DNA from 2 places in the Enterocloster clostridioformis genome. Region 2 is predicted to be linked to the other one. Evidence: riboswitches for the same ligand, from Rfam matches in the RefSeq annotation. Region 2 holds a riboswitch; the other holds the start of a gene.
What was found. A riboswitch is a leader RNA that binds a small molecule or an ion and turns the genes downstream of it on or off. The one in region 2 is predicted to bind lysine.

Region 1: linked by a shared signal. The riboswitch ahead of dapA (4-hydroxy-tetrahydrodipicolinate synthase) and the one ahead of LA360_RS02245 (alanine/glycine:cation symporter family protein) in region 2 are both predicted to bind lysine.

Annotation. Positions count from the first base shown of each region.
Region 1 is NZ_JAIWZC010000001.1:1,137,021-1,152,956, forward strand. It holds gene LA360_RS05700 (LysR family transcriptional regulator) at 111-1,031, opposite strand; gene purB (adenylosuccinate lyase) at 1,155-2,591, opposite strand; gene purF (amidophosphoribosyltransferase) at 2,667-4,115, opposite strand; gene purC (phosphoribosylaminoimidazolesuccinocarboxamide synthase) at 4,280-4,987, opposite strand; gene LA360_RS05720 (hypothetical protein) at 5,148-5,315, opposite strand; gene LA360_RS05725 (hypothetical protein) at 5,302-5,679, opposite strand; gene LA360_RS05730 (hypothetical protein) at 5,762-6,094, opposite strand; gene dapB (4-hydroxy-tetrahydrodipicolinate reductase) at 6,185-6,943, opposite strand; gene dapA (4-hydroxy-tetrahydrodipicolinate synthase) at 6,973-7,857, opposite strand; lysine riboswitch at 8,007-8,184, opposite strand; gene LA360_RS05745 (cob(I)yrinic acid a,c-diamide adenosyltransferase) at 8,232-8,729, opposite strand; gene LA360_RS05750 (single-stranded DNA-binding protein) at 8,880-9,509, opposite strand; gene typA (translational GTPase TypA) at 9,706-11,538, opposite strand; gene LA360_RS31065 (hypothetical protein) at 11,667-11,762, opposite strand; partial or broken gene LA360_RS31070 (hypothetical protein) at 11,837-11,932, opposite strand; gene LA360_RS05770 (aldo-keto reductase family protein) at 11,945-12,172, opposite strand; gene LA360_RS05775 (YigZ family protein) at 12,189-12,839, opposite strand; gene LA360_RS05780 (transglycosylase domain-containing protein) at 13,051-15,744, shown strand; gene spoVAE (stage V sporulation protein AE) at 15,882-15,936, opposite strand, start outside.
Region 2 is NZ_JAIWZC010000001.1:497,142-513,077, reverse strand. It holds gene LA360_RS02275 (glycoside hydrolase family 2 TIM barrel-domain containing protein) at 1-2,438, opposite strand, end outside; gene LA360_RS02270 (AraC family transcriptional regulator) at 2,596-3,537, shown strand; gene ltrA (group II intron reverse transcriptase/maturase) at 4,212-5,603, shown strand; gene LA360_RS02260 (VOC family protein) at 5,872-6,240, opposite strand; gene serS (serine--tRNA ligase) at 6,311-7,600, opposite strand; gene LA360_RS02250 (amidohydrolase) at 7,683-9,368, opposite strand; gene LA360_RS02245 (alanine/glycine:cation symporter family protein) at 9,382-10,848, opposite strand; lysine riboswitch at 10,990-11,210, opposite strand; gene LA360_RS02240 (pyridoxamine kinase) at 11,258-12,178, opposite strand; gene LA360_RS02235 (ECF transporter S component) at 12,192-12,812, opposite strand; gene LA360_RS02230 (thiamine diphosphokinase) at 12,968-13,618, opposite strand; gene rpe (ribulose-phosphate 3-epimerase) at 13,615-14,280, opposite strand; gene rsgA (ribosome small subunit-dependent GTPase A) at 14,283-15,161, opposite strand; gene pknB (Stk1 family PASTA domain-containing Ser/Thr kinase) at 15,171-15,936, opposite strand, start outside.

The DNA of each region.
Region 1 (15,936 bases), 640 kb from region 2:
TCTTATCCTTACCTAATTTACTACAACCTATACCATAAGTAAAGACGTTCTTTATTATGTTCTCCATAAGCATTGTTTATGTCTTTCCTCCGAAGAAAGCCCATAATCTATCATCTGCCGCCTGTCGGCTGCTCAACCGCCGCCTGACCGCAGGCCATCATATCTAACAGCCTGCGCCCCGGCATGGAAATCAGGCTGGACTCTCCCGTCACCACGCACATATGCCTAAGAGGCATCTCTTGTTTGAATTTCAGCCGGAATACCTCGCCTCTCATTATGGCATCCTCGGCAAATCCCTCCATGACGCACCCAATCCCCATGTTGCGCCTGGCAAACTGCACAATCATATCGCTGATGGCCAGCTCAAATTCCGGCTTAAGCAGAGTCCCCTGCTGCGCCAGAAAGGCGTCCATAAAGGTTCTGGTACTTGTATTCTTTTCCAGCGCTATACACGGAAAAGCCTCCAGCTCCTTGTACTCCAGCTCCCGCCCTTCCAATTCCCGGAAGCTGCTGCCTGCTATGAAAACATTGCGAATGGCCTTGACCTGAAACTGCCTGACAGTCCCCCTGCTGGTAAAGGGAGAGGTCACAACCCCAAAATCGATCCTGCCCTCTTCCAGGCTTTTGATGGTTTCCGGGGTAGGCGCATTGGTAACATTCACCTTAATCTTAGGATATTCCCGGTGAAACTGTTCCAGATAAGGAAGAAGATAAAACTGCAGCGTCATATCGCTGGCCCCAATCCGTACTTCCCCCACATCCATATTCAGCATCCGCTCCAGCATCTTCCCGCCTTCCAGCAGCTCCTCCACTCCAGGCTTTACATAGTGGTATAGAAGCTCTCCTTCCCGGGTCAGCTGCACCCCTTTGGAAGTACGGAGGAACAGCTTTGTCCCGGCTTCCTTTTCCAACTGCCGCACAGCCTGGCTTACAGCCGGCTGGGAGATACACAGTTCCTGGGCGGCAGCGGTCAGGCTGCCGTGGGCGCATACATGGTAAAATACTTTATAGTACTCAAAGTTCACATTCATCCATAATTTCCCCTTATCAAAAGATGATATAATCAAAATCAATTCTTATGGATATATCATAACATAAAATAGGGGGATTGCAAGGCAGGATTCTTGCCATGGCAAGGTTATGGAATATGTTTATTATATAGAAATCTCCGCCGTCACTCCCAGCTCTCCCGCGTTTTCCTCAAGCAGCGGCTTAATGACCTCTTCCAGGAATTCCTCCACCTGCTTAGGAGAACGCCCGACATAGCGGGACGGATCCATGGTCTTTTTCAGTTCATCCAGGGAAAGATTAAAGACCGGGTCAGCTGCTATCAGTTCCAGGAGGTTGTTATCCAGGCCCTTTTCCTTTACGTTCTTTCCTGCCTCCATGGACAGCTCGCGAATCCGCTCATGGAGTTCCTGACGATCGCCCCCTGCCTTTACCGCGTCCATCATGATATTCTCTGTGGCCATGAAGGGAAGCTCTGCCATCAGGTGCTTTTCAATGACCTTAGGATATACCACCAGGCCGTCCACCACGTTCAGGTACAGGTCTAAGATGCCGTCCACTGCCAGGAAGCCTTCCGGCACGGACAGTCTCTTGTTGGCAGAGTCGTCCAGGGTTCTCTCAAACCACTGGGTGGACGCCACCAGCATGGGATTCATCATATCGCTCATCACATAATTGGCCAGGGAGGCAATGCGCTCGCTGCGCATGGGATTCCTCTTATAGGCCATGGCGGATGAACCGATTTGCTTCTTCTCAAATGGCTCCTCCACTTCCTTCAGATGCTGCAGAAGACGGATGTCATTGGAAAACTTGTGAGCGCTCTGGGCAATGCCTGCCAGGACGCTTATGACACGGCTGTCCACTTTTCGTGAATAGGTCTGGCCGGATACCGGATAGCAGCCCACAAATCCCATCTTCTCCGCAATTCTTGCATCCAGACGGCGGCATTTCTCATGGTCCCCGTCAAAAAGCTCCAGGAAGCTGGCCTGGGTGCCGGTGGTTCCCTTGGAACCCAGAAGGCGCATGGAACCGATCAGGTAATCCAGGTCATCCAAATCCAGCTTAAGCTCCATCATCCACAGGGTGGCGCGCTTACCAACCGTGGTTGGCTGGGCCGGCTGGAAGTGGGTAAACGCAAGGGTGGGAAGGTCCTTGTATGTTTCAGCGAAACCGGACAGCTCCGCAAGTACGTTGATCAGTTTCTTCCTCACCAGCTTCAGGGCCTCGGTCATGATGATAATGTCCGTATTATCTCCCACGTAACAGGAGGTGGCCCCCAAATGGATAATTCCCTTTGCCTTAGGGCATTGTACGCCGTAAGCATAGACATGGCTCATGACATCATGGCGGACTTCCTTCTCCCTGGCCTTAGCCACATCATAATTGATTTCCTCTGAATGGGCCTTCAGTTCCTCAATCTGCTCGTCCGTGATGGAAAGCCCCAGCTCCTTCTCTGTCTCAGCCAGCGCAATCCAGAGCTTTCTCCAGGTGCAGAACTTCATGTCAGGTGAAAAGATGTACTGCATCTCCCTGCTGGCATAGCGCTCAGAAAGAGGGCTTACATATCTGTCGTGGTCACTCATGTCATATCCTCCGTATTCGTTGATTTCATGTTTTCTATCATATCATATACAATAACTTTTTTAAATGCCCGCGGCCTATTTCTCATAGCTGCCCCGGATGTCCTGGGAAGGCGGCTCCATAGGATAATTCCCTGTAAAGCACGCGGTGCAGACAGGCCTTTCAGATGCCATCTGTGACAGCCGCTCCTGCCTTAAAAAGGAAAGGGTGTCTGCCCCGATGATTTCCCTCACTTCATCCACAGTCCTTCCATGGGCAATGAGCTGGTCCTCCGATGGAATGTCCGTGCCAAAATAGCAGGGGTGTAAAAATGGCGGTGCGCTGATTCTCACATGGACCTCCCTGGCGCCCGCGTCGCGCAGCATCTTCACAATCAGAGCGCTGGTGGTTCCCCGGACAATGGAGTCGTCAATCATGATGACCCTTTTTCCGGCCACAGCCTCCTTTAACACATTGAGTTTGATTCGCACCGCAGATTCCCTGCTGCTCTGCTTTGGCTTGATGAAGGTCCTTCCCACGTAGGAATTCTTCACAAAAGCTGTTCCGTATGGAATCCCGGATTCCATGGCATAGCCCAGAGCCGCCGCATTGCCGGATTCAGGCACGCCCACCACCAGGTCTGCCTCCACCGGTGAATCCACAGCCAGGAACCGGCCGGCCTGAATCCTGGCCTTATAAACGCTCACTCCGTCAAAAACACTGTCCGGTCTGGCAAAATAAATATACTCAAAGATACATCTGGCTTCTCCGGAAGGGTCAGCCAGGCACATCTCCTTATCAGAGGATATGCCGTCCGCCGTGATGGTCACGATTTCCCCCGGCTCCACATCCCGGACAAACTCAGCCCCTATGGTCTCCAGGGCGCATGTCTCTGACGCCAGGATGTAGGCATTATCCCGTTTCCCGATACACAAAGGCTTGAAGCCCATGGGGTCTCTCGCTCCAATCAGCTTGCGGGGACTCATGATTACCAGGGAGTAGGCTCCCTTCAGCTTCTTCATGGCTGCGGCCACTGCGCTCTCCACATTTGGGGTATGAATCCTGGCCCTGGCTATATGGTAGGCAATGACCTCCGAGTCAATGGTAGTCTGGAAAATAGCCCCTGTGTACTCCAGCTCATGGCGCAGCTCAGGCGCATTGACCAGGTTGCCGTTGTGGGCCAGACCCAGGGTTCCTTTTACATAATTGAGCACCAAAGGCTGCGCGTTTTCCCGGGTACTGCTGCCGGCCGTGGAATACCGCACATGGCCCACGCCGATATTGCCCTTCAGACTCTCCAGCGCCTCCGGCGTAAATACCTCGTTGCAAAGGCCCATCCCCTTATGGGCCGCTACCCTCCCCTTGGGTCCTTCTGTGTCGCTCACCGCTATACCGCAGCTTTCCTGTCCCCGGTGCTGCAGGGCAAAAAGCCCGTAGTATATGGCCCGGGCCACGTCGTTCCCATCAAAATCATACATCCCAAAAACCCCGCACTCCTCACGCAGTTTATCTGCCCCAATATCAAAATCCATCCGGTTCTGATCCATGAAGTCATGTCCTTTCTGTGTGTCAAGCTGCCAGTTTCATACCGCGCTGCAACGATAACAATGCGGTACTGATTCCATATTCCCTTCTCAAAGAAGGGAACGCCCGGGTATTCATGCCCAGGCGTTGTATCTTAATTTGTCCGCGTCAAACCTCCCGGTCCTGCTTACTGGATACCCAGCCTGCGGAATACTTCTTCGTATGCATCCTCTACATTGCCCAGATCTCTTCTGAATCTGTCCTTATCCAGCTTCTCATGGGTATCCTTATCCCAGAGCCGGCATGTATCAGGAGAAATCTCGTCAGCCAGGATAACCTTGCCGTGATAACGGCCGAACTCAATCTTGAAATCAATCAGGTCAATGTTCAGTCCGTCAAAATATTCCTGCAGCACTTCGTTTACCTTAAACGCATACTCAGTGATATGGTCAATCTCCTCCTGGGTGGCAAGTCCCAGTGCCAGTGCGTAATAGCTGTTGATAAACGGGTCGCCCAGTTCGTCGTTCTTATAGCTGAATTCCAGAGTCGGGCATTTAAACTTGACGCCTTCCTCCATTCCCATCTTCTTGGCAAAGCTGCCTGCGGAATAATTGCGGATGATTACCTCCAGGGGAACAATCTCCACCTTCTTCACAGCGGTTTCCCTGTCATTTAATTCTTCTACCAGGTGGGTAGGTACACCCTTATCCTCCAGCTTTTTGAAAATGAAATTGGTCATACGGTTGTTGATGGCGCCCTTTCCAACAATGGTTCCCTTTTTCAGACCGTTGAATGCGGTTGCATCATCCTTGTAGGACACGATTAACACGTCCGGGTCCTCCGTTGTGTAAACCTTCTTAGCCTTTCCTTCGTAGAGCATCTCTTTCTTTTCCATGGGTATCCACCTGTCCTTTTCTAATATTCGTATGGTTGCGATATGGATTTATAAGCTGACGCTATAAAAGAATACCATTTCAGAAGAAATTATAATACACAATGTCTTTGAATACAAGCGTGGCAATCATTAAAATTCCTAATGAATGTACTCCGCCCCGCTAATCACTCCCTGAATCGCCGGACCTTTCACGGTCCTCATATCCTTCCTCCACCTGGTATATGTGGATTTTCCTTTCATCCAGGCGAATGGTAAAGCCCCGCTTCACCGATGTCATCCCATCCCGGTCTGCCGCCCGGGCCGGACTGCTCTCCTCAATCCGTACCATATGCGGTATCTGCTCCCGGACCCAGCGGACAATGCCCCGGCCCGTTCCCGCCCAGGCCATGGTACCTGCGGCCAAAAGAAACAGGGCGCCTCTGACGCAGCGCCTCCTTCGTCTGATGGACGGACAGCGCGCTTTCCAGGATTTCACCGCCCTCCGGCGCATCTTTCTCAATCCCTTCTTTCTCTGCCCATTCTTCCTCAGACACATCACCCTCAGGAACATCTTCCTGAAACACATCTTTCTCAGGCTTATCTTCCCCATATCCACCAGTCTGAAACGTCTGATTATGTACCCCAATCCATCTCCTTCCCCGTTTGTCCATGAACTGATTATAATCCTTTGAAGGGAGCTCTTCAAGGGGCATCTTCTGGTTTTTACACAGATAGACCCTCTCCAGCCGTACCCGGCATAGAAAGGGTCCATATCCAGGCCCGGACAGCAATTTACTATCTGGACTCTGTTGTATTGTTGGTGCCGCTCTCATTGACTGTGTTGGATTCGCCTGTGATATCGTTCACGCCGTCCTTAACGTCACGTGCGCCCTTATCCACGTCATTCATAAGTCCGTCAATGATGCCGTCCCCTTCCGTTTCCATGGAAGATGTCTCCATCCCTGTGGTTTCCTGGGATGAGGTACTGGTGGATGTGGCTGCTGAAGATGAATTCTGGCTGGCGCCTGTTGAGGACTGTGTATTGGAGTTATTGCTTCCACAGGCCGTAACAGACATAACCATGATGAGCAGCAGCATTGCAAAAATTGCAGGTCTGATTTTTTTCATAATGACATTCTCCTTTCGTTTTCTACCTATATTATGTGCTTTAGGAGAATGGATTATGGTGGAACATCCTGCCTTTTCTGGAAATATTTGTTATAATCTCACTACGTCCGTCATGGAATACATGCCGGGCGCCTTACCGGCCAGGAATTTGGCTGCCTCCAGGGCGCCTTTGGCGAAAATAGCCTTGGAATAAGCCGTGTGGCTGAAGGTGACCACCTCGTCCCTACCCGCAAATATCACGTCGTGTTCACCCACTATGGAACCGCCTCTGACGGACGAAATTCCTATTTCCTTCGGATTTCTCTTTTCCCGTCTGGTGCTTCTGTCACAGGTATAGGCGTACTGCCCGTCCATGGCCTGGTTCATGGAATCTGCCAGGGCCAGGGCTGTGCCGCTGGGTGCATCCACCTTCTGGTTATGGTGCTTTTCCACGATTTCCATGTCAAAGCCGGATCCTGCCAGTACCCTGGCCGCGTCGCCCACCAGCTTGAGCAGCAGGTTTACTCCCAGGGACATGTTGGCGGAGCGCAGGATAGCCGTCTTTTCGCTGGCCTTTTCCACTGACTTAAGCTGCTCCTTCGAGAGCCCTGTGGTACAGAGGACCACGGGAACCTGCTCTCTGCAGCTGTAGGCCAGGAGGCCGTCCACTGCCTTTGGGGATGCGAAATCCACAATCACGTCCGCCTTCACGCTGCACTGGTCCAGGGAAGGGAACACAGGATATCCCAAATCCGTTCCCTCCCGCACATCGATGCCTGCAACAATCCGGATATCTTCGTCTTCTGCCGCCAGACCTGTAATTACATGTCCCATGGCCCCGCGGCAGCCGTGCATTATCATCTTTACCATTGGTATACCGTCCTTTCCCGGAATCTTCCCTACAGGATACCGTAATCCGCCATGGCCCTCTTAAGCTTCTCCTGATTCTGGGGCTCCATCTCAGTCAAAGGCATGCGTAACGGTCCCACGCCCTTGCCCATCATGTTCATGGCAGCCTTTACAGGGATGGGGTTTACCTCGCTAAAGAGCTCCGTAATCAGCGGTATGGCCTTTAACTGAAGGCTGGCGCTGGTTTTTACATTCCCCGCAAAGTAGGAAGCGCAGATGTCATGGGTCTGGCGCGGAGCCACATTGGACAGCACGGAGATAACCCCCTTGCCTCCCAGGGAGAGAAGGGGCACAATCTGGTCATCGTTGCCTGAGTACAAATCCACCTTGCCGTCTGACAGACTCATAAGAGTGGCAATGGCTGAAAAGTTGCCGCTGGCCTCCTTAACCCCCACAATATTATCCACGTCCTTACACAGGGCCGCAATGGTCTCAGGCTTAATGGTGACGCCTGTCCTGCCCGGAATGTTATAGAGGATAACGGGAGTCTTCACCGCGTCCGCAACAGCCGTAAAATGGGCCATAAGCCCCTTCTGGGTAGCCTTATTATAATATGGTGACACCAGAAGAAGTCCGTCCGCCCCTCTCTTCTCTGCCTCCGCGGAGAGATAGACGGCTGTCTCCGTACAGTTTGAGCCGGTCCCTGCAACCACAGGAATCCGTTTTTTTGTCACCCTGCAGATGTACTCAATCACATCCAGATGCTCCTCATGGGTCATGGTGGAGGCTTCGCCTGTGGTACCGCAGGCAATAATGGAGTCCGTGCCGCCCGCAATCTGCTCTTCTACAATCTCCTCCAGTTTTTCGTAATTCACTTCACCGTTTTCCTTAAACGGGGTCACCAGTGCTACACCTGCTCCTTCAAAAAGTGCCATGCTATATTCTCTCCTTTTTTCTTGATTCAATCACAGTGTGCTTTTCCCCATAGAAAATGAAACCCGGACGTACTTTTCTTGGAAACAAAAAAGGGCTGAGGTAAATGTCAGCCCTTCCATATACGTATGATTCCAGTGTCTAATCCACGTTCTTTGGTAGCTCTCCATCCACCCGGATGACAGTCATACGGCTCTTAACCATATGCCCAGAGGGGGCGTGAACAAGGAACGCTTCCTCTTCGGCGTTTCTCCCTTTCCCTAAGCCATCGCCTGTGCCTGCCACATCCGGCTTATCTACTCATGATTAACGCAACCTCTACTCTATGATTGTTGGTATTATATTATCACCCTGCCAACAGTCTGTCAACAGGAAATCACTCATATCTTGTCTGAATCCTTGTGACCTCATCTACATGGCCGTTCAGGCACTCAGGATATATGGTCCCTGTGAGGATCAGCTGTATCTGCGCATTCCTGGCCTGGGCTATGATGGCGCACAGCTCCTCGCCAGATATCACTCCCTCGTCCAGGATTCCCAGAATCTCATCCAGGATAAGCACATCACACTCCCCTGTCACCAGAACCTTCCTGGCAAAATTCAGGCCGTTCAGGATACAGATTCTTGCCTCTGCCTTCTCCTCTTCCGTCAGCCGGTCAAAGAAAACAGGCGTCTTCTCAAATCTGAACATTTTAAATTCCGGTTCCAGACGCTGTATGATTTCCATGTTATCCGCATCCAGGGCGCCCTTAAGGAACTGTACCATATAGACACACTTTCCCTTGGTCAGCGCGGTGAGCCCCCTTCCAATGGCACTGGTGGTCTTACCGCGTCCCGGTCCACAGATAACCTGTATCATGCTCTCTTTCATCATCTTGCACCTCATGCTTTACTTGCTTTTTCTTAAGAACAATTGGACTTGCTCATAATAGCATAGTTTAGCCAATATTGCAAATATTTCTTACATTTTTCAAAAGATATTCAAAAGGAATCGTCAGATGACAGCGTCCGTAGCATCTTCTGTTCAAGCCTCGTCACATTCCAGCTTGCTGATTGAGACTTCATATGCAATGCGCTTCTCGCACTCTGTCTCGCTGAGCTTCTTGGTGTACTCGCGGCTCTGCACACGGCCCCAAACCCTTACCCTGGTGCCCACCTCGAAGCTGGAAGCAAAGCGCGCGTTGCGTCCCCAGCTGATGCAGGGTATGTAATCTGATTTGCCGTAAGGACGGTTCACAGCCAGAAGAATATCTGCGATCTCCCGTCCAAGAGGAGTTTTTCTGTAAATAGGCGGCTTGCAGATATAGCCGTCCAGGAATATCTGATTGGTCTTGGTGTAATCCGTGAATTCCTCAATGAAATGGATTTCCCTCACAAAGATGGACAGCATCAGCCGGTTCTTGACTCCCTCATGCCGGTTGTAGGAACGGAACTGGCCTATGGATTCCACGGTGCAGCCTGAATAGTCTTTATGTACGTCTATGAGGCGCTCGGATATCATCAGGGGAATGATGTCCGCCTGCTCGCTGAGTCTGTTGACAGCCACATCCACCATATAAAATCCTTCTCCGAAGACTTCATGGCTGAAGGTAAATCCCGACACGATTTCTCCGATGACGCTTACCCTGTTGTTTTCAATCATTTTTTCTGACATAGTACATCTCCTCTTCGCTTCTAAAATATTTCTCATTCTGCCGTTTTACTTGTTTCATCCTTTTATTCTCTTGCTTTTGTACGGCACATTGATAGTTTATGAGGGGAAATGCCATAATAGAACAAAAAATAAGGCGAATCCCGCCAGAATCGTTCGACAGGATTCGCCATTTCGCTTACAAAATGTCGATTTTTATCTATTTGTTCTTAAAAGAAGCCCTCTTTCTCAGGGTTGGGTCCAGAATCTTCTTGCGGATGCGCAGACTCTCCGGAGTCACCTCCAGAAGCTCATCCGTATCAATGAAGTCCAGAGCCTGCTCCAGGCTCATAATTTTAGGAGGTGTCAGCTTAAGTGCCTCGTCAGCGCTGGAGGAACGGGTGTTGGTCAGCTTCTTTGTCTTGCAGACATTGATTTCAATGTCCTCTGCCTTAGGGCTCTGGCCCACTACCATTCCGGAGTACACCTTGACGCCCGGTCCTATGAACAGGGTACCTCTTTCCTGGGCATTGAAAAGACCGTAGGTAATGGCCTCGCCTGCCTCAAAGGCAATAAGGGAGCCGGTCTGACGGTAGAACAAATCGCCCTTGTACTCTGCGTATCCGTCAAAAATAGTGTTCAGTATACCATTTCCCTTTGTATCTGTCAGGAAATCACCGCGGTAGCCGATGAGTCCTCTGGATGGAATGGAGAATTCCAGCCTGGAATAGCCGCCTGCCGCCTGGCTCATACCCTGAAGGGCGCCCTTGCGGCTGGTCAGCTTCTGGATGACGACGCCTGTGTATTCCTCAGGCACATCCACATAAGCCAGCTCCATGGGCTCCAGCCTGCGGTTTCTCTCATCGTATTTGTAGAGCACCTCCGCCTTGCTGACAGCAAACTCAAAGCCCTCGCGGCGCATGTTTTCAATCAGAACGGACAGGTGCAGCTCACCGCGGCCGGACACCTTGAAGCAGTCTGCGGAATCCGTCTCCTCCACCCGCAGGCTTACATCCGTGTTCAGCTCCCTGAACAGACGGTCACGCAGATGGCGGGAGGTGATAAATTTACCCTCCTGGCCTGCCAGCGGGCTGTCATTTACCATGAAATACATGGCAATAGTGGGCTCAGATATCTTCTGGAACGGAATGGACTCCGGATTATTAGGGGTACAGATGGTATCGCCGATATGGATATCCGCAATACCGGAGATGGCAACAATGGAACCAATACCGGCCTCCTGCACCTCCACCCTCTTAAGTCCGTCAAACTCATAGAGCTTTCCTATCTTGATTTTCTTAAACTTATCCGGCTCGTGATGATTCACCAGAACACACTCCTGGTTCACCTTAAGTCCCCCGTTGTCCACACGTCCGATGCCGATCCGGCCTACGAATTCATTGTAGTCAATGGTGCTTATGAGTACCTGAGTCTCCGCGTCCGGATCTCCCTCCGGAGCCGGGATATGGTTTATGATGGTCTCAAACAGAGGGCTCATGTCCACTTCCGGGTCTTCAATCTTGTATTTTGCGAATCCGCCCCTGGCAGATGCGTAGATAAAGGGGCAGTCTAACTGCTCGTCCGTTGCATCCAGGTCCATCATCAGCTCCAGCGTCTCGTCAATGACATCCGCGGGTCTGGCCTCAGGCCTGTCAATCTTGTTGATGCATACAATGGCGGACAGGTTCAGATCCAGCGCCTTCTGAAGCACGAACTTTGTCTGGGGCATGGGTCCCTCATAGGCATCCACTACCAGCACAACGCCGTCCACCATCTTTAGCACGCGCTCCACCTCCCCGCCGAAATCAGCGTGCCCTGGCGTGTCGATGATGTTGATTTTTGTGTCTTTATAAAATACAGCCGTGTTCTTGGACAGGATGGTGATTCCTCTCTCACGCTCCAGGTCATTGGAGTCCATAACACGCTCCTGTACCTCCTGGTTCGCGCGGAACACGCCGCTCTGCCTCAGCAGCTGGTCTACTAATGTGGTCTTACCATGGTCTACATGGGCAATGATAGCGATATTTCTTACATCTTCTCTTTTCATCTTCATAGTGATTACTCTTCCTTATTATATACGTCTACAGCCACGGTTTTATAGTATAGCATTGGTGTGTTGAGATTGCAAGGGATTTTACACCATTTCCGCTGATTGCCGCTGTTTTTCCCTATCCCGGCGCCCTATTTGGCCGGCTCAAACACCTCTGCTATTTCCTTCATGTGCTGTACCACGGGCAGGTGCTGCGGGCATATGGCCTCGCATCTGCGGCAGCCGATGCAGTCCCCGGCTTTTCAGTCAGGGGAACAAAGTCCTGCATATAGGCTGTGTTGTCCAGGAGCTGGCTGTAATCCGACATGCCTGACAGCACCATAATGACGCCCTCACGGCTGGCGGCAAAGCGGACAGCCCAGGACGCAGGCGTCATGCCCGGAGCATGGGCCTCCATCAGGTCCCTGGCCTACCGGGGCACATCAGCCAGGGTCCCTCCCTTGACCGGCTCCATGACTATGACATCCTTCCCGTATCTGCGGCACACCTCGCAGCACTGGCGGGACTGGATATTGGGGCTGTCCCAGTCTATGTAATTCAGCTGCAGCTGCTCCAAATCCACCGCCGCCGGGTCCTCCTGATTTAACACGGGAAGCCTCATGGTTCCAAATCCCAGTTTTTTCATTTCCATCTCCATTATCACATTCCTCCTCCTAAAACACCACCAGACCGCTGTCGCCAAGGCCGTAGTAAACCTCATCCACTTTCTGTATGACAGCCTTTCCTGCCGTTCCCTCCGTAATCTGGGCCGTAAATCTTCCCTCCTCCGCTATGGGAACCAGGAAGGTAAACACGGCCTTATCCGTATACTGGGTATCCAGGGTGTCGATCCCTCCCTGGGCCGCAATGTATTGAATCTTGCCCACCCCGCTGTAATCAGTGGTGATGTTCAGACGGACAGCCAGCTTTTTCTCCAGGATGACACAGTTCTTAATTCCTTCCTTGACAGCACCGGAATACGCCCGCACCAGTCCCCCCGTACCCAGCAGGGTGCCTCCGAAATACCGGGTTACAACGGCACACACATCGTGGAGCTCCTCCCCTGCCAGCACATCCATCATGGGTTTCCCGGCTGTCTGGGACGGCTCCCCGTCGTCGCTGCACCGTGCGGACTGTCCCCTGTCTCCTATAATATAGGCAAAACAGTGATGTCTTGCATCCCAGTATTTCTTTCTGATTTCCTCTATAAATTCCAGGGCTTCCTCCTCTGAAGCCACCGGGCGCAGGTCCGCTATGAAGCGCGACTTCTTCTCCACCAGCTCTCCTGATCCTCCCTTGTACAGAATTTTGTAACTATCTACCACTTTTACGGCTCCTTTACGGTTATTTGTGGGTTACCATCCCCACCTTTCGACATTTTTTACCTATTTTTTATCATAATATAGATATCAGGCGATGGCAAGGGCATATTTAAACCTTTTCAATTTTACAAAACTGGTGTATAATCTACAAGATAGGTATAAGGGTCCGCAGGGGGGCGGATCCCATTCAGATTATGTACGAAAAGGAGAATCTATGAACTATGGAAAGTACGAGGCTGAGCGCAGGCTTAAGTCTCTCCACTCTAAATCGGGCAAATACGCTTCAAGGCTGCTCCTTAATATATTTAAGGCGCTTTTTGTCCTGTTTTTGTTTCTGGCAGTAGTGGGCGCCTCCATCGGTTTCGGTATGGTTAAAGGCATTATAGATAATGCCCCTTCCGTTGATATTCTAAATATTCAGCCCAGCCGTTTTGCCACCGCAGTATACGACTCCGCCGGGAACCTGACGGATACCCTGGTCACCAGCGGTTCCAACCGCGAGGAAGCCACCTACGATGAACTTCCAAAGGATTTGGTAAACGCATTCGTAGCCATTGAGGATTCCCGTTTCTGGACCCACAACGGCATCGACATCCGTTCCATTGCCAGGGCCGTTAAGGGCATTGTCAGCGACGACTATGCGGGCGGCGGAAGCACCATAACACAGCAGCTCATCAAGAACAACGTGTTCTCCGGAGGAATGGAATCCGGCTGGGGTGCCAGGATTGAGCGTAAACTGCAGGAGCAGTACCTTGCCGTGCAGCTGGAAAAGAATTCAGGCATGAGCAAGGAAGATACCAAGAAGCTGATTATCACCAACTATCTCAACACCATCAACCTGGGCAACAACACCCTGGGAGTAAAGGTGGCGGCCAAACGCTATTTCAACAAGGACGTTTCCGACCTGACTCTCTCCGAGTGTACCGTGCTTGCATCCATCACCAAGAATCCCTCCAGACTCAATCCCATATCAGGACGCGAAAACAATGCGGAGCGCCGGAGAATCGTACTCCAGTATATGTATGAGCAGGATTATATCACCAAGGCCCAGCAGGAAGAAGCCCTGGCTGATGATGTATACGACAGGATACAGAACGTGGATACAGCCACCAAGGGAATCAACAGCCACTACAGCTATTTTACGGACGAGCTCATTGAACAGGTCATAAACGCCCTGATGGAAAAGCTGGATTACACGGAAAGCCAGGCCAGCAATCTCCTGTATTCCGGTGGACTGCAGATTTATACCACTCAGGATCCCGCCTTACAGGCCATTGTGGACGAGGAGATCAATAACCCGGACAACTATTCCGTTGCCAAGTATTCCGTGGAGTACAGGCTCTCCATTACTCACGCGGACGGCACCACGGAGCACTATTCAGAGGAGAACCTGCGCACCTTCCGCAAAAGCGTGCTGGGAGATTCCTCCTTTGAGGGACTCTACGCCTCCAAGGAAGCGGTCCAGGACGACATTGACCAGTATAAGGCATGGCTATTAAAGGATGGCGATGAAATCATCGGAGAGCGCCAGAATCTGATTTTACAGCCCCAGGCCTCCTTCGTTCTATTAGATCAGCACACAGGCGAGGTCAAGGCGCTGTGCGGCGGCCGCGGCGAAAAGACAGCCAGTCTTACCCTGAACCGCGCCAGCAACGTATACCGCCAGCCAGGCTCCGCCTTTAAGGTCATCACGGCCTTCGCGCCCGCCCTGGATGCCTGCGGCGCCACCCTGGGCACGGTCTACTACGACGCGCCCTACACCATAGGAACCAAGACCTTCAGGAACTGGTGGAATTCCGGCTATGGCTTTACCGGTTACTCCAGCATCCGGGACGGCATCATCTACTCCATGAACATTGTGGCTGTGCGCTGCCTTATGGAGACAGTCACGCCACAGCTTGGCGTGGAGTACGCAGAAAACATGGGCATTACCTCCCTTACAAAGGATGACCTGGGAGCAGCCACCGCCCTGGGCGGCATCACAAAGGGCGTTTCCAACCTGGAGCTGACCACAGCCTATGCCGCTATTGCCAACGGCGGCGTGTACACAAAGCCCCGTTTCTTCACCAAGATACTGGACCACAACGGAAAGGTCCTCATAGACAATGAACCGGAGACAAAGCAGGTGTTAAAGGATTCCACTGCCTTCCTTTTAACGGATGCCATGTCGGAATCCATGAAGAGCAACCGCAAATTCACCCGGCCGGGCGTGTCCATCAACTCCACCAGTACCCGCGCTGCCCTGACAGGCATGACTGCGGCCGGCAAGAGCGGCACAACCACCTCCAACAACGATGTATGGTTCGTGGGCTATACGCCTTATTACACCGCCGGCATATGGGGCGGATGTGACAACAACCAGAAGCTTAAGCACGGCGGCGTGAACAACGGCGGAACCAGCTTCCACAAGGACATCTGGCGCAACATCATGAACCGTGTCCACGAGGGCATGTCAGACCCGGGCTTTGCGGTGCCGGACAGTATCGAGACTGCGGAAATCTGCCGCAAATCCGGCAAGAGGGCTGTCTCCGGTGTCTGCAACCACGACCCCAGGGGAAATGCCGTCTACACCGAGTATTTTGCTAAGGGAACCGCCCCCACGGAAGTCTGCGACAAGCATGTGGAGGTTACCGTATGCGCGGAATCAGGCATGCGCCCCACTCCCTACTGTCCCACAAAGACTACCAGGGTATGCATGACACTGCCGGAGGGCGAGGAGGGAGCTACGGATGATTCCGTATTTGCTATCCCGGGCTACTGCACCGTCCACTCCGACGTTTCCACCATCATTCCGCCCAACATCAATGAGCCCGGAAATACAGGTCCTACCGTGACACCTATCGGTCCGGGTTACCAGACCTCGCCGGAAACCACGGAAGGGTTTGGTCCGGGGAACCGGCCTTACTAGCAGACTATTTAAAAATCCAGTACTGACAGATATAAAGTCATGTTAAAAACCGGAACGAAAGCCGTCAGATGACAGCTGTGTCCCGGTTTTTTGTTATGACGCCTTTATTACTTTCATGCTTTCCATATTCATTTTCATCATTTCATTTTCGGCTTAAACACAAGGGACGCCAGATAGCCGAATACCAATGCG
Region 2 (15,936 bases):
AAATGTGCTTCCGTTGAATAGGTTCGTACCCTGGTGCGGTCATAACCGGCTCTCTCCCATTCCAGACGGATGCGGCGGTCATTATCCGCAGGAGCTCGCCAGATATTGTACTCCATGGGATGGGTAAGGTATTCTTTTTCTCCCTTTTTAATCTCCGAAAAGACTCCCAGGAACGTATCATATACATAGGTGAAGTCCTTTCCTGTTACGGTAATCCGCCGTTCTGTCTGATCCAGTATAAGAGCAGCTCTGCCTGTTTCCGGTAATTTTTCTTTCCCGCAGATCTCTGTTTTTTCGGACACAGCCTCCGGCAGCTCTGCCTCATCAAAGCCAAGCTCCCAGCCTTCCTTCAGTCCGGAAACCGGATATCTGAGCAGATATCTTACTCTCAAAAAGCATCTGCCTCCTTCGGGAAGCCTGCCTGTATACTGCACTGCTGCACTTCCATGAGGCGGCACGGAGGGCAGCTCCTTTTGTATGCCTGTCTCTACGATTTTTCCGTCCTGAACGGCTTCCCATTTCAGATACACATAGTCCTTAAGATCTGTAAAATCCATATGGTTTTTAAGAACAACCAGCCCCTTTTCCCAGTCTACACTCTGTATTCTGGCAGGACGATATACGTTTTTAAATTCCCGTAAGCCCGGATGGGGAATCCGATCCGGAGACACCAGACCATCCACACAGAAGTTTCCGTCATGAAGTTCTTCCCCATGATCCCCGCCATAGAGAAAGCCTTCCTTCGTTTTTACCGCATGGTCGCACCACTCCCAGATAAAGCCGCCGCACATTCCATCGTATCTGTGAATTAATTCAAAATAGTCCTCCATATCTCCCGGTCCATTTCCCATGGCATGGCAGTATTCGCACATCATAAAGGGCAGATTTTCTGAAAAAATCCGGCTGTCCGGCTCTTCAAAATACCTGCATATTTCCTCCTGATCCGGGTACATCCTGCTGTACATATCCATGGAGCTGAAATCATATTTCTTTACATCCGGCACATATCTTGCGCCTTCATAGTGACACAGTCTGGTATCATCCCGTTCTTTGGTCCAGGCCATAGCTGCCTCAAAGGCACACCCGTAAGCGCTTTCATTTCCCATAGACCAGATCAATACGCTGGCATGGTTTTTATCCCGCTCCACACAGCGTCTCGTACGGTCCAAAACGGCCTCCGTGTATGCCGGATTATCTGCAATCCACCGATTCCACTGCCTCACATGGGTATCCCAGTCATCCACCTTTTTAAATACCTTATCTGTGCCATGGCTCTCATTGTCCGCTTCATCCATCACATAAAATCCCATTTCATCAAAAAGGTGGTAATACTGGGGACTGTTGGGATAATGGCTTGTACGGATGGCATTTACATTGTGCTCCTTCATCAGCCGCAGATCCGTTTCCATCTGCTGCCTGTTTATGGCAAAGCCTGTAACTGGATCACTGTCATGACGGTTTACACCATGGAATTTTACGGCTGTTTTATTGATAAACAGCACTCCATTGTCCACATAAATCTCCCGGACGCCGAAGCGGTCGGTGATCCATTCCTTTTCGGTCTGAAGCTCAATGGTGTAAAGCCAGGGCGTCTCTGCATTCCAAAACCGGCAGTTTTCCAGACAAAAACAAATCCTGTCTTCCTCTGTTTCTCTGCTCCAGTTCTGCTCTAAAACCACTTCTCCATCTGGATCCAGCACACGAATCAGCCCCTCCGGCCGGTTGGCGCCGTAAAAGGACAGCTCTACAGAAATCTCAGCTGAATTTCCCTGGATATAGGGCCGGATAAAATAATCCCGAACCGCTTCCTTCGGACGTTTCAGTACATACACATCTCTGAAAATGCCGCTCATACGGAACTTGTCCTGATCCTCCAGATAACTTCCGTCACACCACTTTAACACCAGCACTGTCAGACGGTTATCCCCCTCCTTCAGATACCGGGTAATATGAAATTCACTGGTTGAATGGGATACCTGAGAATATCCCACAAAGGTTCCGTTGATCCACACATAAAAGCAGGAATCCACACCCTCAAAATTCAAAAATGCCTCCGGTGCATCCGGGCAGCTTTTATATTCAAAGCTCCTTTCATACAGTCCGCAGGGATTTTCCCTTGGAACAAAGGGCGGATCAAAGGGGAATGGATATCTGGTATTGATATACTGATTCTCATCTTCACCATAGCTCTGCCATACAGCAGGAACCTCTGCCTCCTTTCCCCTGATTACTCCCTCATTCCAAAAATTCTCCGGCAGATCGTATACACTTTCAAAATATTCAAATTTCCAGATTCCGCTTAAAAGGAAAAAACGGTCTGATTTCTCCCTGTCCAGAAAATAACATCCTCTGCCGGAAGCCGGAATATAATACGCCCGGTCAGGCTCTGTATTTACATGCAAATGGTTCATATCCTCAAAATAACCTGGTATCTGCATTGCTGTATCTCCTATGATTATTATTTTTTTATTACAGTATACCTGCTTTTCAAAGCAATAACTATTTCAATTTTGTCTTTATGCTATTTAGGTATTGCATTTTTTGTTTTTTTATGATTTACTGATGATACCATCAGTGAATAAGGGGGCACAACTCATGAAAACCTATCACAACTCGCCTCTTCTCTACGAAGAAGGCTTTTCCATTATTATCAACGAAGTAGCCACACCCATTGAAAACTCCACGTTTTATTACTTTGACTACGATAAACGCAGCCACGCAATCAACATGGATTTTCCTCATTTTCACAGCTTCTATGAGCTGATGATCCTCTTAAGCCCAAAAGCATACCACTTTGTAGAGGGAAAACGGTATGACCTCATTGCAAATGACCTGGTGCTCCTCCCTCCCTCTGTGCTTCATCAGTCAGAATATCTGCCCGGACCGCCCAGCGACCGCATTATCATTGGCTTTATGCTGCCAAAGCAGATGAATTTTGGCGCTTCCGGCTACAAGGAGATCCTCTCCGTATTTAACAGCTCTGTGCCTGTTTTCCGTTTCCACAGAGAGGAACAGAACCGTCTGTATCAAAAGCTCAACGAAATCGTAAGCATTGCCCAGGACACGCCAAATGTCAATATCCGTAATCTGCTTATTCATACCAAATTTACGGAATTTCTCTTTCTCCTGTATGAAATGCAGGGTTTAAACCATTATGTCCCCAATGTAGAAAACGGAGTTAAGGAAAAAATTTATACCATCACCAACTATATCCATACCCACTATAGCGAAGATATCTCCCTTGCAGCTCTGGCAGATACATTTTACATCAGTCCCTACTATCTGTCCCACCAGTTTAAAAATGTCACCGGATATACGGTTGTACAGTACATACAGCTGACCCGGATTAAAAATGCACAGTATCTCCTGCTCAATTCACCGCTGCGCATTACGCAGGTAGCGGAATCCACAGGATTTTCCAGTTTTTCACAGTTTAACCGGGTATTCCGGAAATTCTGCGGTATGTCTCCTTCAGACTACAAGCTGATTTCCCACCATTCCTCTTACCGCCCAACAGCTCCGGATGAGCAGCAGTAATTTTACCACAGCTTTACAAAAACGCACAAAATGCACAATACACCTTTCAAAGGGGCTTTCCAGTCAAGGAAACTGCTTAAAAAGCAAAGGAAACGAAGGCATTGTTAAAGTACGCCAAAAATCCGAAAGGGCTCCCAAAACAAAAGAATTCCTTCCGGATTTTTTTATGCATAGAGCGAGGGTATCGCTCAATCATCTAATTTGATGATTTTGCGACACCCTCTGTCTTTATTTGTTGTGCGCCTGGCGGCGCACGTTTCTAACGGGTGAAAGTCCTGAATCCACCTGGTAGCGGGAAGGATATAGCCGAAGGCAAGGGTGTTGCAGGTGACTGCAAATCTGAAGGAAGCCGGATGTGGGGAACGAACCCATGGGCAAACCTCTGGTCTGACGGACAGAAACCGTATAGAAGGCTGTACATGAGGGTAAGTCTGCAACACAAGATGAAGCCCGATAGCTACACGGAATCGTGTACAGTAAATGCGGCAGATAGATGGAGGGAAAGAAACGTGTGGTACCCAGGGAGGTCTGTACGGAATGCTCTGAAAGGAGTAACCATTGCCGAGAGGTAATGCTGAGCGTACAGAAGTCAGCAGAGGTCATAGTAGCTGTTTTCAGTGAAGGACCGAATCAATAGGAGTCTTTAGTACGACAGGGAAAGGAGGAATGGGCAGATGGGTACAGAAAACAGAGAAAGCTGCTCGCAAAGAGATAGCGCGGAACGCAAAGGGTATGTGAGAGCGCACCGCTCATTCAACCGGATATGGAAGGAAAGAGACAGTGCAGAGCCAGACATCTTAAGTAAGATACTGAACAAGGAAAATCTGAACAGGGCTTACAAAAGAGTGAAGGCAAACAAGGGAGCGCCGGGAGTGGATGGAATGACCATTGAAGCGGCGTTACCATGGCTGAGGGAGAATAACTATGAACTGGTAGAGAGAATCAGGAAGGGGAAGTATACCCCATCTCCAGTCAGGCGTGTGGAGATTCCGAAGCCGGAGGGAGGGATACGAAAGCTTGGTATCCCCACCGTAATAGACCGTATCATCCAGCAGGCAATGCTTCAACAGCTCATGCCAATCTACGAACCATTGTTCTCGAAAGACAGCTTCGGCTATCGTCCGGGACGAGGAGCAAAAGACGCCATTCTCAGGATAAAGGAGTATATCGAACAGGGATACACGAGGGCAGTAGTTCTCGACTTATCGAAATACTTTGATACGCTGAACCATACGATACTGCTGAACCTGTTGAGGAAACAAGTAAAAGACGAAAGAGTGGTGCAGATGGTGAAGCGGTACCTGAAAAGTGGAGTGATGGAAAACGGTGTTGTGACAGAAACGAAGGAAGGCTCCCCGCAGGGAGGAAATCTATCCCCACTCTTAGCAAACGCGTATCTGAATGAGTTCGACTGGGAGTTCCACAGACGGGGCGTACCGTGTATCCGCTATGCAGACGACATCGTACTGCTGGCAAAGAGCGAACGGGCGGCAGAACGACTGCTGGAATCCAGCACGAAATATCTGGAGGCAAGGCTGAAACTGAGAGTGAATCGGGAAAAGAGCCGAACGGTCAGTGTGTTCGCAATCCAAAATTTTAAGTTCCTTGGTTTTTGTTTTGGGAAGAACGGAACAGGGACCTATATCCGTGTCCATGGAACGTCATGGAAGAAAGCCAAGGAGAAACTGCGCAGGCTTACTTCCCGGAGCAGGTGCGGGAGTATCATCCGAACCAAGGAAAAGATAAAAGTCTACATGAGAGGATGGCTGAACTACTATGGGATAGCGGACATGAAGAAAAACATCGAAAGCCTGAATGGATGGTTGTACCGCCGGATACGGATGTGTATCTGGAAACAGTGGAAACTGCCCAAAACCAGAATGAGGAAACTCATAGGACTGGGAGTAGACAGCCATTATGCGGCAACAATAGCCTACGACCGCAAGGGATACTGGTTCAATGCCGGAAACAAGGCGGTCAACTGGGCATTAAGTAAAGAAAGACTGATAAACTGGGGCTTTTATGACTTAGCCGCAGTCTATCAGTCTCTGCACACCAACTATTGAAAGCGCCGTATACGAGAACCGTACGTACGGTGCTGTGAGAGGACGGCGGTTAATCACCGCCTCCTACTCGATTATCCATATCCATATATACGGCGCACGTACCCTATCCTTCCATAGCGCGACCTACAGATACATTTTCCTGTCTGTTTTCCTTTTTCCCTCCGGTCCTATGTAGACAGAGTTATCAAGGGCCGGGACCGGATACGAACCGTGTAAATCGGTATCAGGGCCTTCCATCCGGCTTCCCCCGCCTTTCCAAATATGTCCCCTACTTATCAGCAGGCACGATTTCCAGCCAGTAACCGTCCGGGTCCTTGATGAAATAAATTCCCATGCCAGGATTCTCGTAGCAGATGCATCCCATCTCCTCATGGTGCTTGTGGGTGCCGTCAAAATCATCCACATGGAATGCCAGGTGGAATTCGCACTCTCCCAGATCATATGCTTCCTTCCTGTCCCGCAGCCAGGTCAGCTCCAGGGTAAAGTCCGTCACTCCGTCTCCCAGGTAAACCAGCTTAAAGGAACCGTCCGAAGCGTTCTTCTCTCTCACCGGTTCCAGGTTCAGCGCCTCTTTATAAAAAGCAAGGCTCTTCTCCAAATCCAGTACATTAAAATTAAAATGGTTAAATGTAATCATAGGTTGCTCCTTTCTCTTTTAAAAAACCGGCCTGCACCGCAGGATGCAGACCGGCAATTGTTTCATACGTTTAGTTTTTGGGAACCATCACTTCCATGCCGCCCATGTAAGGACGCAGCACTTCCGGTATCTTCACACTGCCGTCCGCCTGAAGGTTGTTCTCCAGGAAAGCAATCAGCATACGCGGAGGCGCCACCACGGTATTGTTCAGGGTGTGGGCCAGATACTTTCCTCCGTCCTCTCCCTGTACGCGGATTCTCAGACGGCGGGCCTGGGCATCTCCCAGGTTGGAGCAGCTTCCCACCTCAAAATACTTCTTCTGTCTTGGGGACCATGCCTCCACGTCCACTGACTTCACCTTAAGGTCAGCCAGATCGCCGGAGCAGCACTCCAGAGTGCGGACAGGAACATCTAAGGAGCGGAACAGATCCACGGTGTTCTGCCACAGCTTATCATACCACATGGGGCTTTCCTCCGGCTTGCAGACCACAATCATCTCCTGCTTTTCAAACTGATGAATACGGTAAACGCCTCTCTCCTCAATTCCGTGGGCGCCCTTCTCCTTGCGGAAGCAGGGGGAATAGCTGGTCAGTGTCAGGGGAAGCTGCTGCTCCGGCGTAATTGTATCAATAAATTTACCAATCATGGAGTGCTCGCTGGTACCAATCAGGTACAGGTCCTCTCCCTCAATCTTATACATCATGGCATCCATCTCGGCAAAGCTCATGACGCCTGTGACCACATTGCTGCGGATCATAAAAGGAGGTACACAGTAGGTAAATCCGCGGTTAATCATGAAATCCCTTGCATAGGAAATCACTGCGGAATGAAGTCTGGCAATATCGCCCATCAGGTAATAGAAACCGTTTCCCGCCACTCTTCTGGCCGCGTCCAGATCAATACCGTTAAACCGCTCCATAATATCTGTGTGGTAAGGAATCTCAAAATCCGGTACCACGGGCTCACCGAACCGCTCCACTTCCACGTTCTCACTGTCGTCCCTGCCGATGGGCACGGTTGGGTCGATGATGTTGGGAATGGTCATCATGATTTTGGTAATCTTCTCAGAAAGCTGTCCTTCCTTTTCCTCAAGCTCCGCCAGACGCGCGGAATTGGCGTTGACCTCCTGCTTCACGGTCTCTGCCTCATCCTTCTTCCCCTGGCCCATCAGCATGCCTATCTGCTTGGACAGCTTGTTGCGGCTGGCCCTTAAATCATCGGCTTCCTTCTGTGTGGCCCTTGCCTCCGTGTCCAGTGAAATCACTTCGTCCACCAGCGGCAGCTTGCTGTCCTGGAATTTATTCTTAATGTTCTGCTTTACAATGTCCGGGTTCTCTCTTACGAATCTTAAATCTAACATGGTATTCCTCCTGGATTTCCTTGATATAATACCTTCCAATTCTGGACAGGTATTCCTGTACTGTTAAAGAGTATATAACATTTTACCATGAAATAAAAGCCCTTTTTCTGTTTTTCCTGCTGCTGTTTTCCTGCTGCTGTTTTCCTTCCGCCTCCCTGCTGTACCGGCATACGCCGTCCACGTAAGTGGCTTCCACCGGAATGCCGGCCAGCTCCTCAGGAGAGGTCTCAAAGGGATTGGCTCCCAGTATCACAAAATCTGCCAGCATCCCTGGCGCAATCCGCCCCTTCACTTCTTCCTCAAAGGATGCGTGGGCGCCCTCCACGGTAAAGGAATCCAGGGCCTGCTTTATATCCAGTGCCTGTTCCGGTAGGTATGGGCCCACATGGTCCTTCACCGTTGTCCTGGTGACCGCGCACTGTATTCCCTTCATCACATCCGGCAGCTCTACCGGGCAGTCGGAGCCGTTGGAGGCATGGGTGGTTTCATAAAGGGTCCTGAAATGATAGCTGGACGCCGCCCTCTCCTTTCCGATTCGTTCCTCCACGATGTGGATGTCATAATCCAGGAAAATAGACTGGAAGTATGCGTGCAGGGACAGTTTCGCAAATTTATCAAGCTGGTCCGGCCTAGTAATCTGGCAGTGGACAATGCCGTGCCGGTGGTCCTTTCTGGGACACTGGGAAAGGGCCTTTTCGTAGGCTGCCAGGATATCATCCAGAATTCCGTCCCCTATGGCATGGACGGCCACCTGCATCCCATGGGAATTTGCATATCCCACCATGTCCTCGAACTGCTGTCTGGTGAAAATGGGAATTCCCCGGGTGGAGGCATCGTCTGCATAGGGCTGGCTGAGATAGGCGCTCCTGGCTCCCAGGGAACCGTCTCCCAGCATTTTAAGGGGACCAATCTTAAACCAATGATTTCCCCAGCCCGTGTTATATCCTTTTTCCACGAATCCCTTCAGCGCATCCAGATTCGTAAACTGGGACTGTTCATAAACCCTGACTGTCATTCTTCCCTCTGCGTCCAGTTCCCGGTATGCTTCCAGCACCCGTTCATAGGGCACATTGTTAAAAGCCAGCAAATCGTCTGTCTGGGATGAAGTGACTCCATAACGGTTGAGAGCCTTGGACGCTGCCAGTATCATTTCCTTTATGTCCTCTTTGGCGGGCTCAGGCAGGCATCCGTAGATCAGGTCCATTGCATTTTCCCGGAATATTCCGTTGGGCTCCCCGCTTTCGTCCACCTCATAGAGCCCGCCTTCCACCTGGGGCGTGTTTCCTGTGATGCCTGACAGATGAAGGGCCATGGTATTCACCACACAGGCATGGCCGCAGGTTCTTGTGAGGCAGATAGGGTAATCTGTGGATATCATATCCAGATCATGACGGTTGGGAAACCGCTTTTCATCCTCAAAGTAATCGTGATTCCATCCCCTGCCCCTTACCCAGACGCCGGGCTTTGGGGATTGTTCCCGGATAAATTGCTTCATATATTCCTTCATCCCGGCCAGGGAGTGGGTGTGCTGTGACAAATCCGCTGCGCGTAAGGCATTTCCATAGTTCAAAAGGTGCATGTGGGAATCATTAAAGCCCGCGCACACAAACCTTCCCTTTAAGTCCTTTACTTCATCTCCTGATTCCTTCATGGCCAGGGCGTCCTCGTCGGTGCCTGCGCAGACGAACCTTCCATCCTCCACCACAAAGGCCTGGCACAGGGGAAGCTCCCCTGTGTATACGGCTCCATTCCGGTATATTGTCCTCATGTCGTCCCTCTCCTTATTCCGTCTTCTCCAGCTTCTTTTTATCCTCATAGAACAGCGGCATATCCCTATCTTCCAGTGTTCCGATATTCATATAGCGGGCCTTGTAATCCTTCAGAAGCCTGAAATATGTGCCTGACAGGATAAGCACGACGAACACATTGATGAAAGTTGGGATACCGCTGGTGATGTCCACCAGGGTCCATATGCTCAAATCACCTACATGAATCAGGTAAAGGGTAAGTAAAAAGGGAGGAAGGGCATAAAAATACTTAAACATGCGCAGCAGCCATTTCTTCACCGTGGGATGGTTCATGGCCAAATGACGCAGGGTCGCCTCATAGTACACATACCAGCCTCCGGAAGTGGTCACGGAGAAAATCACCATGGCGGCCGTCATAAACACGGTGCCGAAAAATCCCAGATTGTGCTGGAACACATTGAGGGCAAGAGTTGCATTGGTTGCCCCGGAGGTCCATTCACCGGTAATCAGCACGCTGAGCGCTGTAATAGTACACACAATAAAGGTGTCCACAAATACCTCAAAGGAGCCCCAGAGTCCCTGCTCCACGGGATGGCGTGTCTTGCTGGAGGCGTGGACCATGGGGCTTGTACCCCAGCCGGCCTCATTGGAATAAACGCTTCTCTGCATTCCGGTGGCAATGGCCTTGGACACCGTGACTCCGGCAAATCCGCCCATGGCGGCTGTACCCGTAAAGGCCTGGGTAAAGATGGAGCCAATGGTGGGAATCAGGTTGCCGATGTTCAGCACAATGATTAGCAGGCCGAAAATCAGGTACCCCAGACTCATAACCGGCACCAGCTTCACAAATATCTTGCTCAAATTCTTAACGCCTCTCCAGATCAGGGCATAGATAAACACCACCAGCAGCAGGGATGCCAGTTCCTGGGGAATGCCAAAGGACTGGGCCAGCACTTCTGACGTGGTAAAGTTGGATGCGCTGATAAAGAAGGTGGAGAATATGCCAAGGCCGAACACAAAGGCCAGAGGAAGCCATTTCTTACCCCAGCGGCGCTCCTCCCCAAGACCGTACTCCATGTAATAGGTAGGTCCTCCGTATGGATTTCCCTCCTCGTCCGTACGGCGGTAATACACGGCCAGAGTAACCTCCACCTGCTTAATCAGCATGCCCATGAAGGCTGTCAGCCACATCCAGAGCACTGCTCCAGGTCCGCCTGTGGTGACGGCTGTCGCCACTCCGGCGATATTGCCAAAGCCCACAGAACCGCCTACAGCCGTTGCAATCGCTTCATAAGGGCTTAAAAGTCCCTTGTCGTTTTCATCGGCGGCATGGTCCTTTCTCAGGATGCATCCAAGGGTCCTCTTAAAGATGTACCCCAGGTGGCATACCTGGAAGAATCTGGATCGGACCGTCACGTAGATACCCGTAATGATGATGAGCGCAATCAGAGGAGGCCCCCATATGATTTCACCGTTTAACCAGTTTAAAAATTCTGTCATTTTCTTAATTCCCCCTATTGGTTCTGGATTGCGATACCATGGCGGCCCATGGGGCACTGCCAGACACGTTCCGGCACTGTACAGAAAAAGCAATGACCCCAGGCCATTGCTTTCCATAATCATGTATCTGCTTAAGAAAATCCAGCCAATAGCGCCACCACTTTAAAAGTGAGAGTATGCAGCCTGTTTGACTGCATCCCAACACATTCCGCCGGCAGACAGAATCTGTTTCGGCAGTAATCCCTTTCCCTGTGTTCTCCGGCCTGCCGGCCTCCGGGACAAAAATCCCCGCTGTCGGCCACCCTGTGGATGGCATCCATTATCACACAGATACTAATGCTTACCGCGCCTCTATCGCATCCTATATTTTAACATTGCCTTAACATCATACTATTTAAAGCTGAAGCTGTCAACGTTTTTCAACATTTCCCGGCCCGCCCTGACTGTCCGGACTGTCTGCGCGTTCCGCCAGCTTTCCCGCCTCATGTCTGCTGTCCGCCGCGCGGACCAGCACACCCATCAGTTCCTCAAAGCACACGCCATTGGCAATGGGGATGTCAAGCTCCTCCGACCTGGCGATGCAGGCTTTTACAAATGAGGCCGCCAGACGCACAGCGCTGTCCAGGCTCCATCCCCTTACGGCAGCAGCCGACACAACGGAGGAAAATACATCCCCTGTTCCCGGCCGCTCATGGCCCACCCGCCTGGTTCTGGGGAAAGCTGTCCTCTCGCCCTCTGCCACCACATTCATGATGAAGCCGCCCTGGTTTACACCTGTAATGACCACGCATTCCGGTCCCATGGCCTGGATTTCCCCGGCCAGCTCCCCCAGCTCTTTCCTGCTCCATCCATCCCTGCGGTAGGTCCGTCCGGTCAGGATACACGCCTCTGTCAGGTTTGGAGTCACGATATCACCCATGGATACCAGCTCCTTCATACGGCTGCACATAGCCGGTGTATAGGTGGCGTAGGTTTCCCCGTGGTCCCCCATAATGGGGTCTATGATTACCTTTGTGTCTTCCTGCCTGAACTGCCGTATGACATCCATCACAATCTCAATCTGTGCTTCGGAACCCAAAAAGCCGCTGACAATGCCGTCAAAGGTCAGCTCCAGCTCCTTCCACTTGTGAATAAACTCCCCCATCTTCTCCGTATAGTCGTCAAAGAAATAGACAGGAAAACCTGTGTGGTTGGATAAAATGGAGGTGGGTATGGGGCAGCACTGGACCTTCATGGCAGATAAAATGGGAATAGCCACTGTCAGGGAACAGCGGCCGTATCCGGATAAATCATTAATCATGGCAATCTTTTTCTGTCGGTAAACACTCATGTCAAATCTCCTGTCATCTGAACCGGTCAAAAAGTCCGGCCCTTATAAGTGTACTGCGAAGGGGCATGTAGATGACCACCGCCGCAACGGCAGACATCACCGCATTGATGGAGGTGGAGGCAACGTTCCAGGCCAGCACCAGCTCCGCTGCCGGTTTGCCCAGAATCGCCAGCTTGTAATAATAACCCACCAGCGGGTCAAATATCACGTTGAACAGCAGACCGCAGACAGAGGCCGCCACCGCGAAACGGAACACATGGCCCTTATCAGAGCTCTCATTGATTCTGCCGATTTTGTGGGCCACCAGACCGGTTATCAGGCCGATACAGAGCTTTAGCAGGAAGGTCTTTGGCGCGTATACCACATAGATGGGGTCAAATAAATCCCCAATGGTCATTCCCAGGGCCCCGCCCAGTCCGCCGTAAAAGCCCCCTAATATCAGGGCTCCCAGGACACAGACCGCGTTGCCCAGATGGATGGAAGTGGCGTCGCCTCCGGGAAGGGTAATCTTAATCTGTAAAAATGTAAAAACCACATAGGATAATGCCGCAAACAGGCCGGTCAGGGCCAGCTTGTAGATACGGCCGTCCTCCAGGCCCCTATGGCCTGCTGTCACTGCACTGGATGTCTTCATATAAATTCTCTCCTCATATTGTATATTTCTCTCTGCATCAACTGCATTCATTCATGCCACCTATGGTATCACTAAGGTGGAATGTTTTAAATATCCAGTTTGAGAAGTTTTGGCCAGTCCAGTTTTATCAAAAACAAATGTTTCTATCAGAGTTGTCAGTCGTGGGATTCCACCACAATCAGAACCCCGTCCGTGAAGGTAATGGTACCTTCCTCCCCCGCAAGCTCATTGCTGATGCAGAGACTTGTCCCTATCTCAATGTCCTTCTCATGGAGAGGATACTTAAAGCCGGTGAGAGTAATGCCTCTGACCTCCTGGGTAAGCGGCAGGAAGGAAATATAATTTCCCCAGGCCTCATTCCTCTTAAAGGTCCGTTCCCCGTCAATAAGGTAGATACGGTTCTGGCTGTCCAGGATATATGCCTCCATTCCCTTTTGCAGGCAGGGAAACAGCAGATGGATGTTGCCCAGCGTATGGTCCATGCGGCCGCCGGTGGCCCCCAGCACCACCACCTCGGAGCATCCCGTGGCCTGGGCCTTTAAGAGGGCCAGCTCCGTGTCTGTCTCATCCTTTTCCGGCTGGCGGGCATCCCATACAATATGTTCCATCCTCCTGTAATATGCCAGTACCTCCGGCTTTACCGTGTCAAAATCACCCACTATCATATCCGGTTCCAGTCCCAGGGCTTTCACGGCCTCCAGTCCCGCATCCACCGCAATGATTTTATCAAATGTTTCCTGTCCCAAAAAAGAACCGGCGAAGGACAGGTCCAGTTTTCCGCCGGTTATAATCAGACAACGCTTCATTTCTCATATTCCTTTAAAATATCCATAAATTCTCTTGTTCTGGCAGACGGGTCCCGGCCAAAAACAGCGGAACCAGCCACAAATATATTGGCGCCCGCGTCTATGATTTCCCGGACATTTCCCGCATTTACGCCGCCGTCCACCTGGATGTCCGTCTTTAACCCCTGCTCATTCAGCATGTTCCTGAGTTCGCGTACCTTGTTAAGGGTATAAGGGATGAACTTCTGGCCTCCGAAACCGGGATTCACGGTCATGATAAGAACCATGTCCAGCTGCCCGAGGATGCACTCCAGGGAACGCACCGGAGTGGCGGGATTTAAGGCAACGCCGGCCTTCAGTCCGGCTTCCTTAATCTGGTTCACCACACGGTCCAGATGTGTGCAGGCCTCGGCCTGGACTGTTATGACATCCGCCCCGCAGTCCTTCATATCCTCCACATAGCGTCCCGGCTCCTCCACCATCATATGCACGTCAAAAACAGCCCTGGTGCAAGGGCGCAGGCTCTTGATTACCGGCATGCCGAAGGAGATGCTGGGCACAAAGGCCCCGTCCATCACATCCAAATGAAGATACTCGGCGCCTGCCCCGTATACCTCCTTCACCTGTTCCCCCAAGCGGGTAAAATCAGCCGCAAGAATAGACGGCGCTAATTTGTAATACATGTCTAGTACCTCCTTTTATTTTTCAGCTCCTCATACATAAGGATGTAATTGTCATACCGGCTGCGGCTCAGATCCCCCCGTTTAAGGGCTTCCTTCACGCCGCAGACCCGCTCTCCCACATGGACGCATCCCAGGAATTTGCACTCATCCTCATATGGCCCGAACTCCGGGAAATAATGTTTCAGTTCTCCGGGTTCCAGAAAGTCAATGAACATGGAACTGAATCCCGGTGTATCCATCATGTAGGTTTTCTCTTCCACATAAAACAATTCAGAATGACGGGTGGTATGGCGTCCCCTCTCAATCTTGCGGCTGATATCTCCTGTCTCCATGGCAGCCTGGGGCTGGATGCAGTTGGTCAGTGAGGATTTTCCAACGCCCGAGGGTCCTGCCAGCACCGAGGTTTTTCCTCTGAGAAATTTTCTCATTTTTTCCAGTCCCGTATCGTCGTAGGTGCTGACAAAGTGGACCTCATACCCTGCCCTCTCATAGATGGCGCGGTACTTATCCACAAGCCCGGCCTCCCCCAGATCAACCTTGTTAAAACAGATGGTGACCGGCACGCTCTGAATTCCCATCATCACCAGAAAACGGTCCAGAAGATTCAGATTGGGTTCCGGATGGGTGATGGCAAACACTACCAGGGCCTGGTCCACATTTGCCACAGCCGGACGTATGAGAACGTTGGAACGGGGAAGGATGGCGTCAATATTGCCTTCCTTCTCCTCCTCATCCAAAACAGAAAACTCCACATTGTCCCCCACAAGGGGTTTGATTTTGCGGCTGCGGAACACCCCCTTTGCCTTGCACTGGTACACATGGTTCCTGCCGTCATTGACGTAATAAAAGCCTGCAATTCCTTTGATTATCTTACCTGTCATATACGCCTCTTATCCTACCGGGAAAAATGCCACCGGATAGGACTTGATTACTGTTAAATTATCTGCATCCACCACTTCCACCATACCGCTGTCCACGCCGTACGCCCCCTTGATTCTGGGGAATACCACGGGTACGGTCTGGGCGCCCACAACCAGCCTTGGACTCATAAGGGTCGTATAAACAGAAGCGCCCTCATCATTGGTCTGGTTCAGGCGGATCAGCACACGCACGCTGCTGGTCTGGGAAGCCGGTCCTATATAGTTGCTCAGGGAACATGCCTCGTCAATGGAGCCGATGTAATACCGTTCATCTGAAGCCTGGGTCTGTGCAGGCTTCCCGCTGACCACATAGTCCACTGCCGTGCCCGGTGGAAGTATGGTTCCCGGAAGCTCTGACTGGCTGATAACCAGGCCCTCCTCCACCGTATCGCTGGCTTCCGCGGTTACATTGCCTGTTAAGAGTCCTGCTCCTGCCAGAAGGGCGTCCGCCGATGTGGAAGTCTGTCCCTGAAGATTGGGAACCCGTCCCTCCACGTTCTGTGAACCCTTGCTCACATAGAGGCTGACGCCCTCGCCCACCTTCACCACCTGAGGGCTGAAACGAATCACATTGCCCTTTATGACAGTGTCGCTGTTCTCCTCTTTGACCTCTACAGTCAGTCCCTTCTGCTCCAGCAGAAGCCTGGCATCCTCCCCTGTCATCTGGGTCAGGTCCATGGCATTTAAGTCCACCTTATCGCTTCCCTTGCTGATGGTCACTCCCACGGTACTCCAC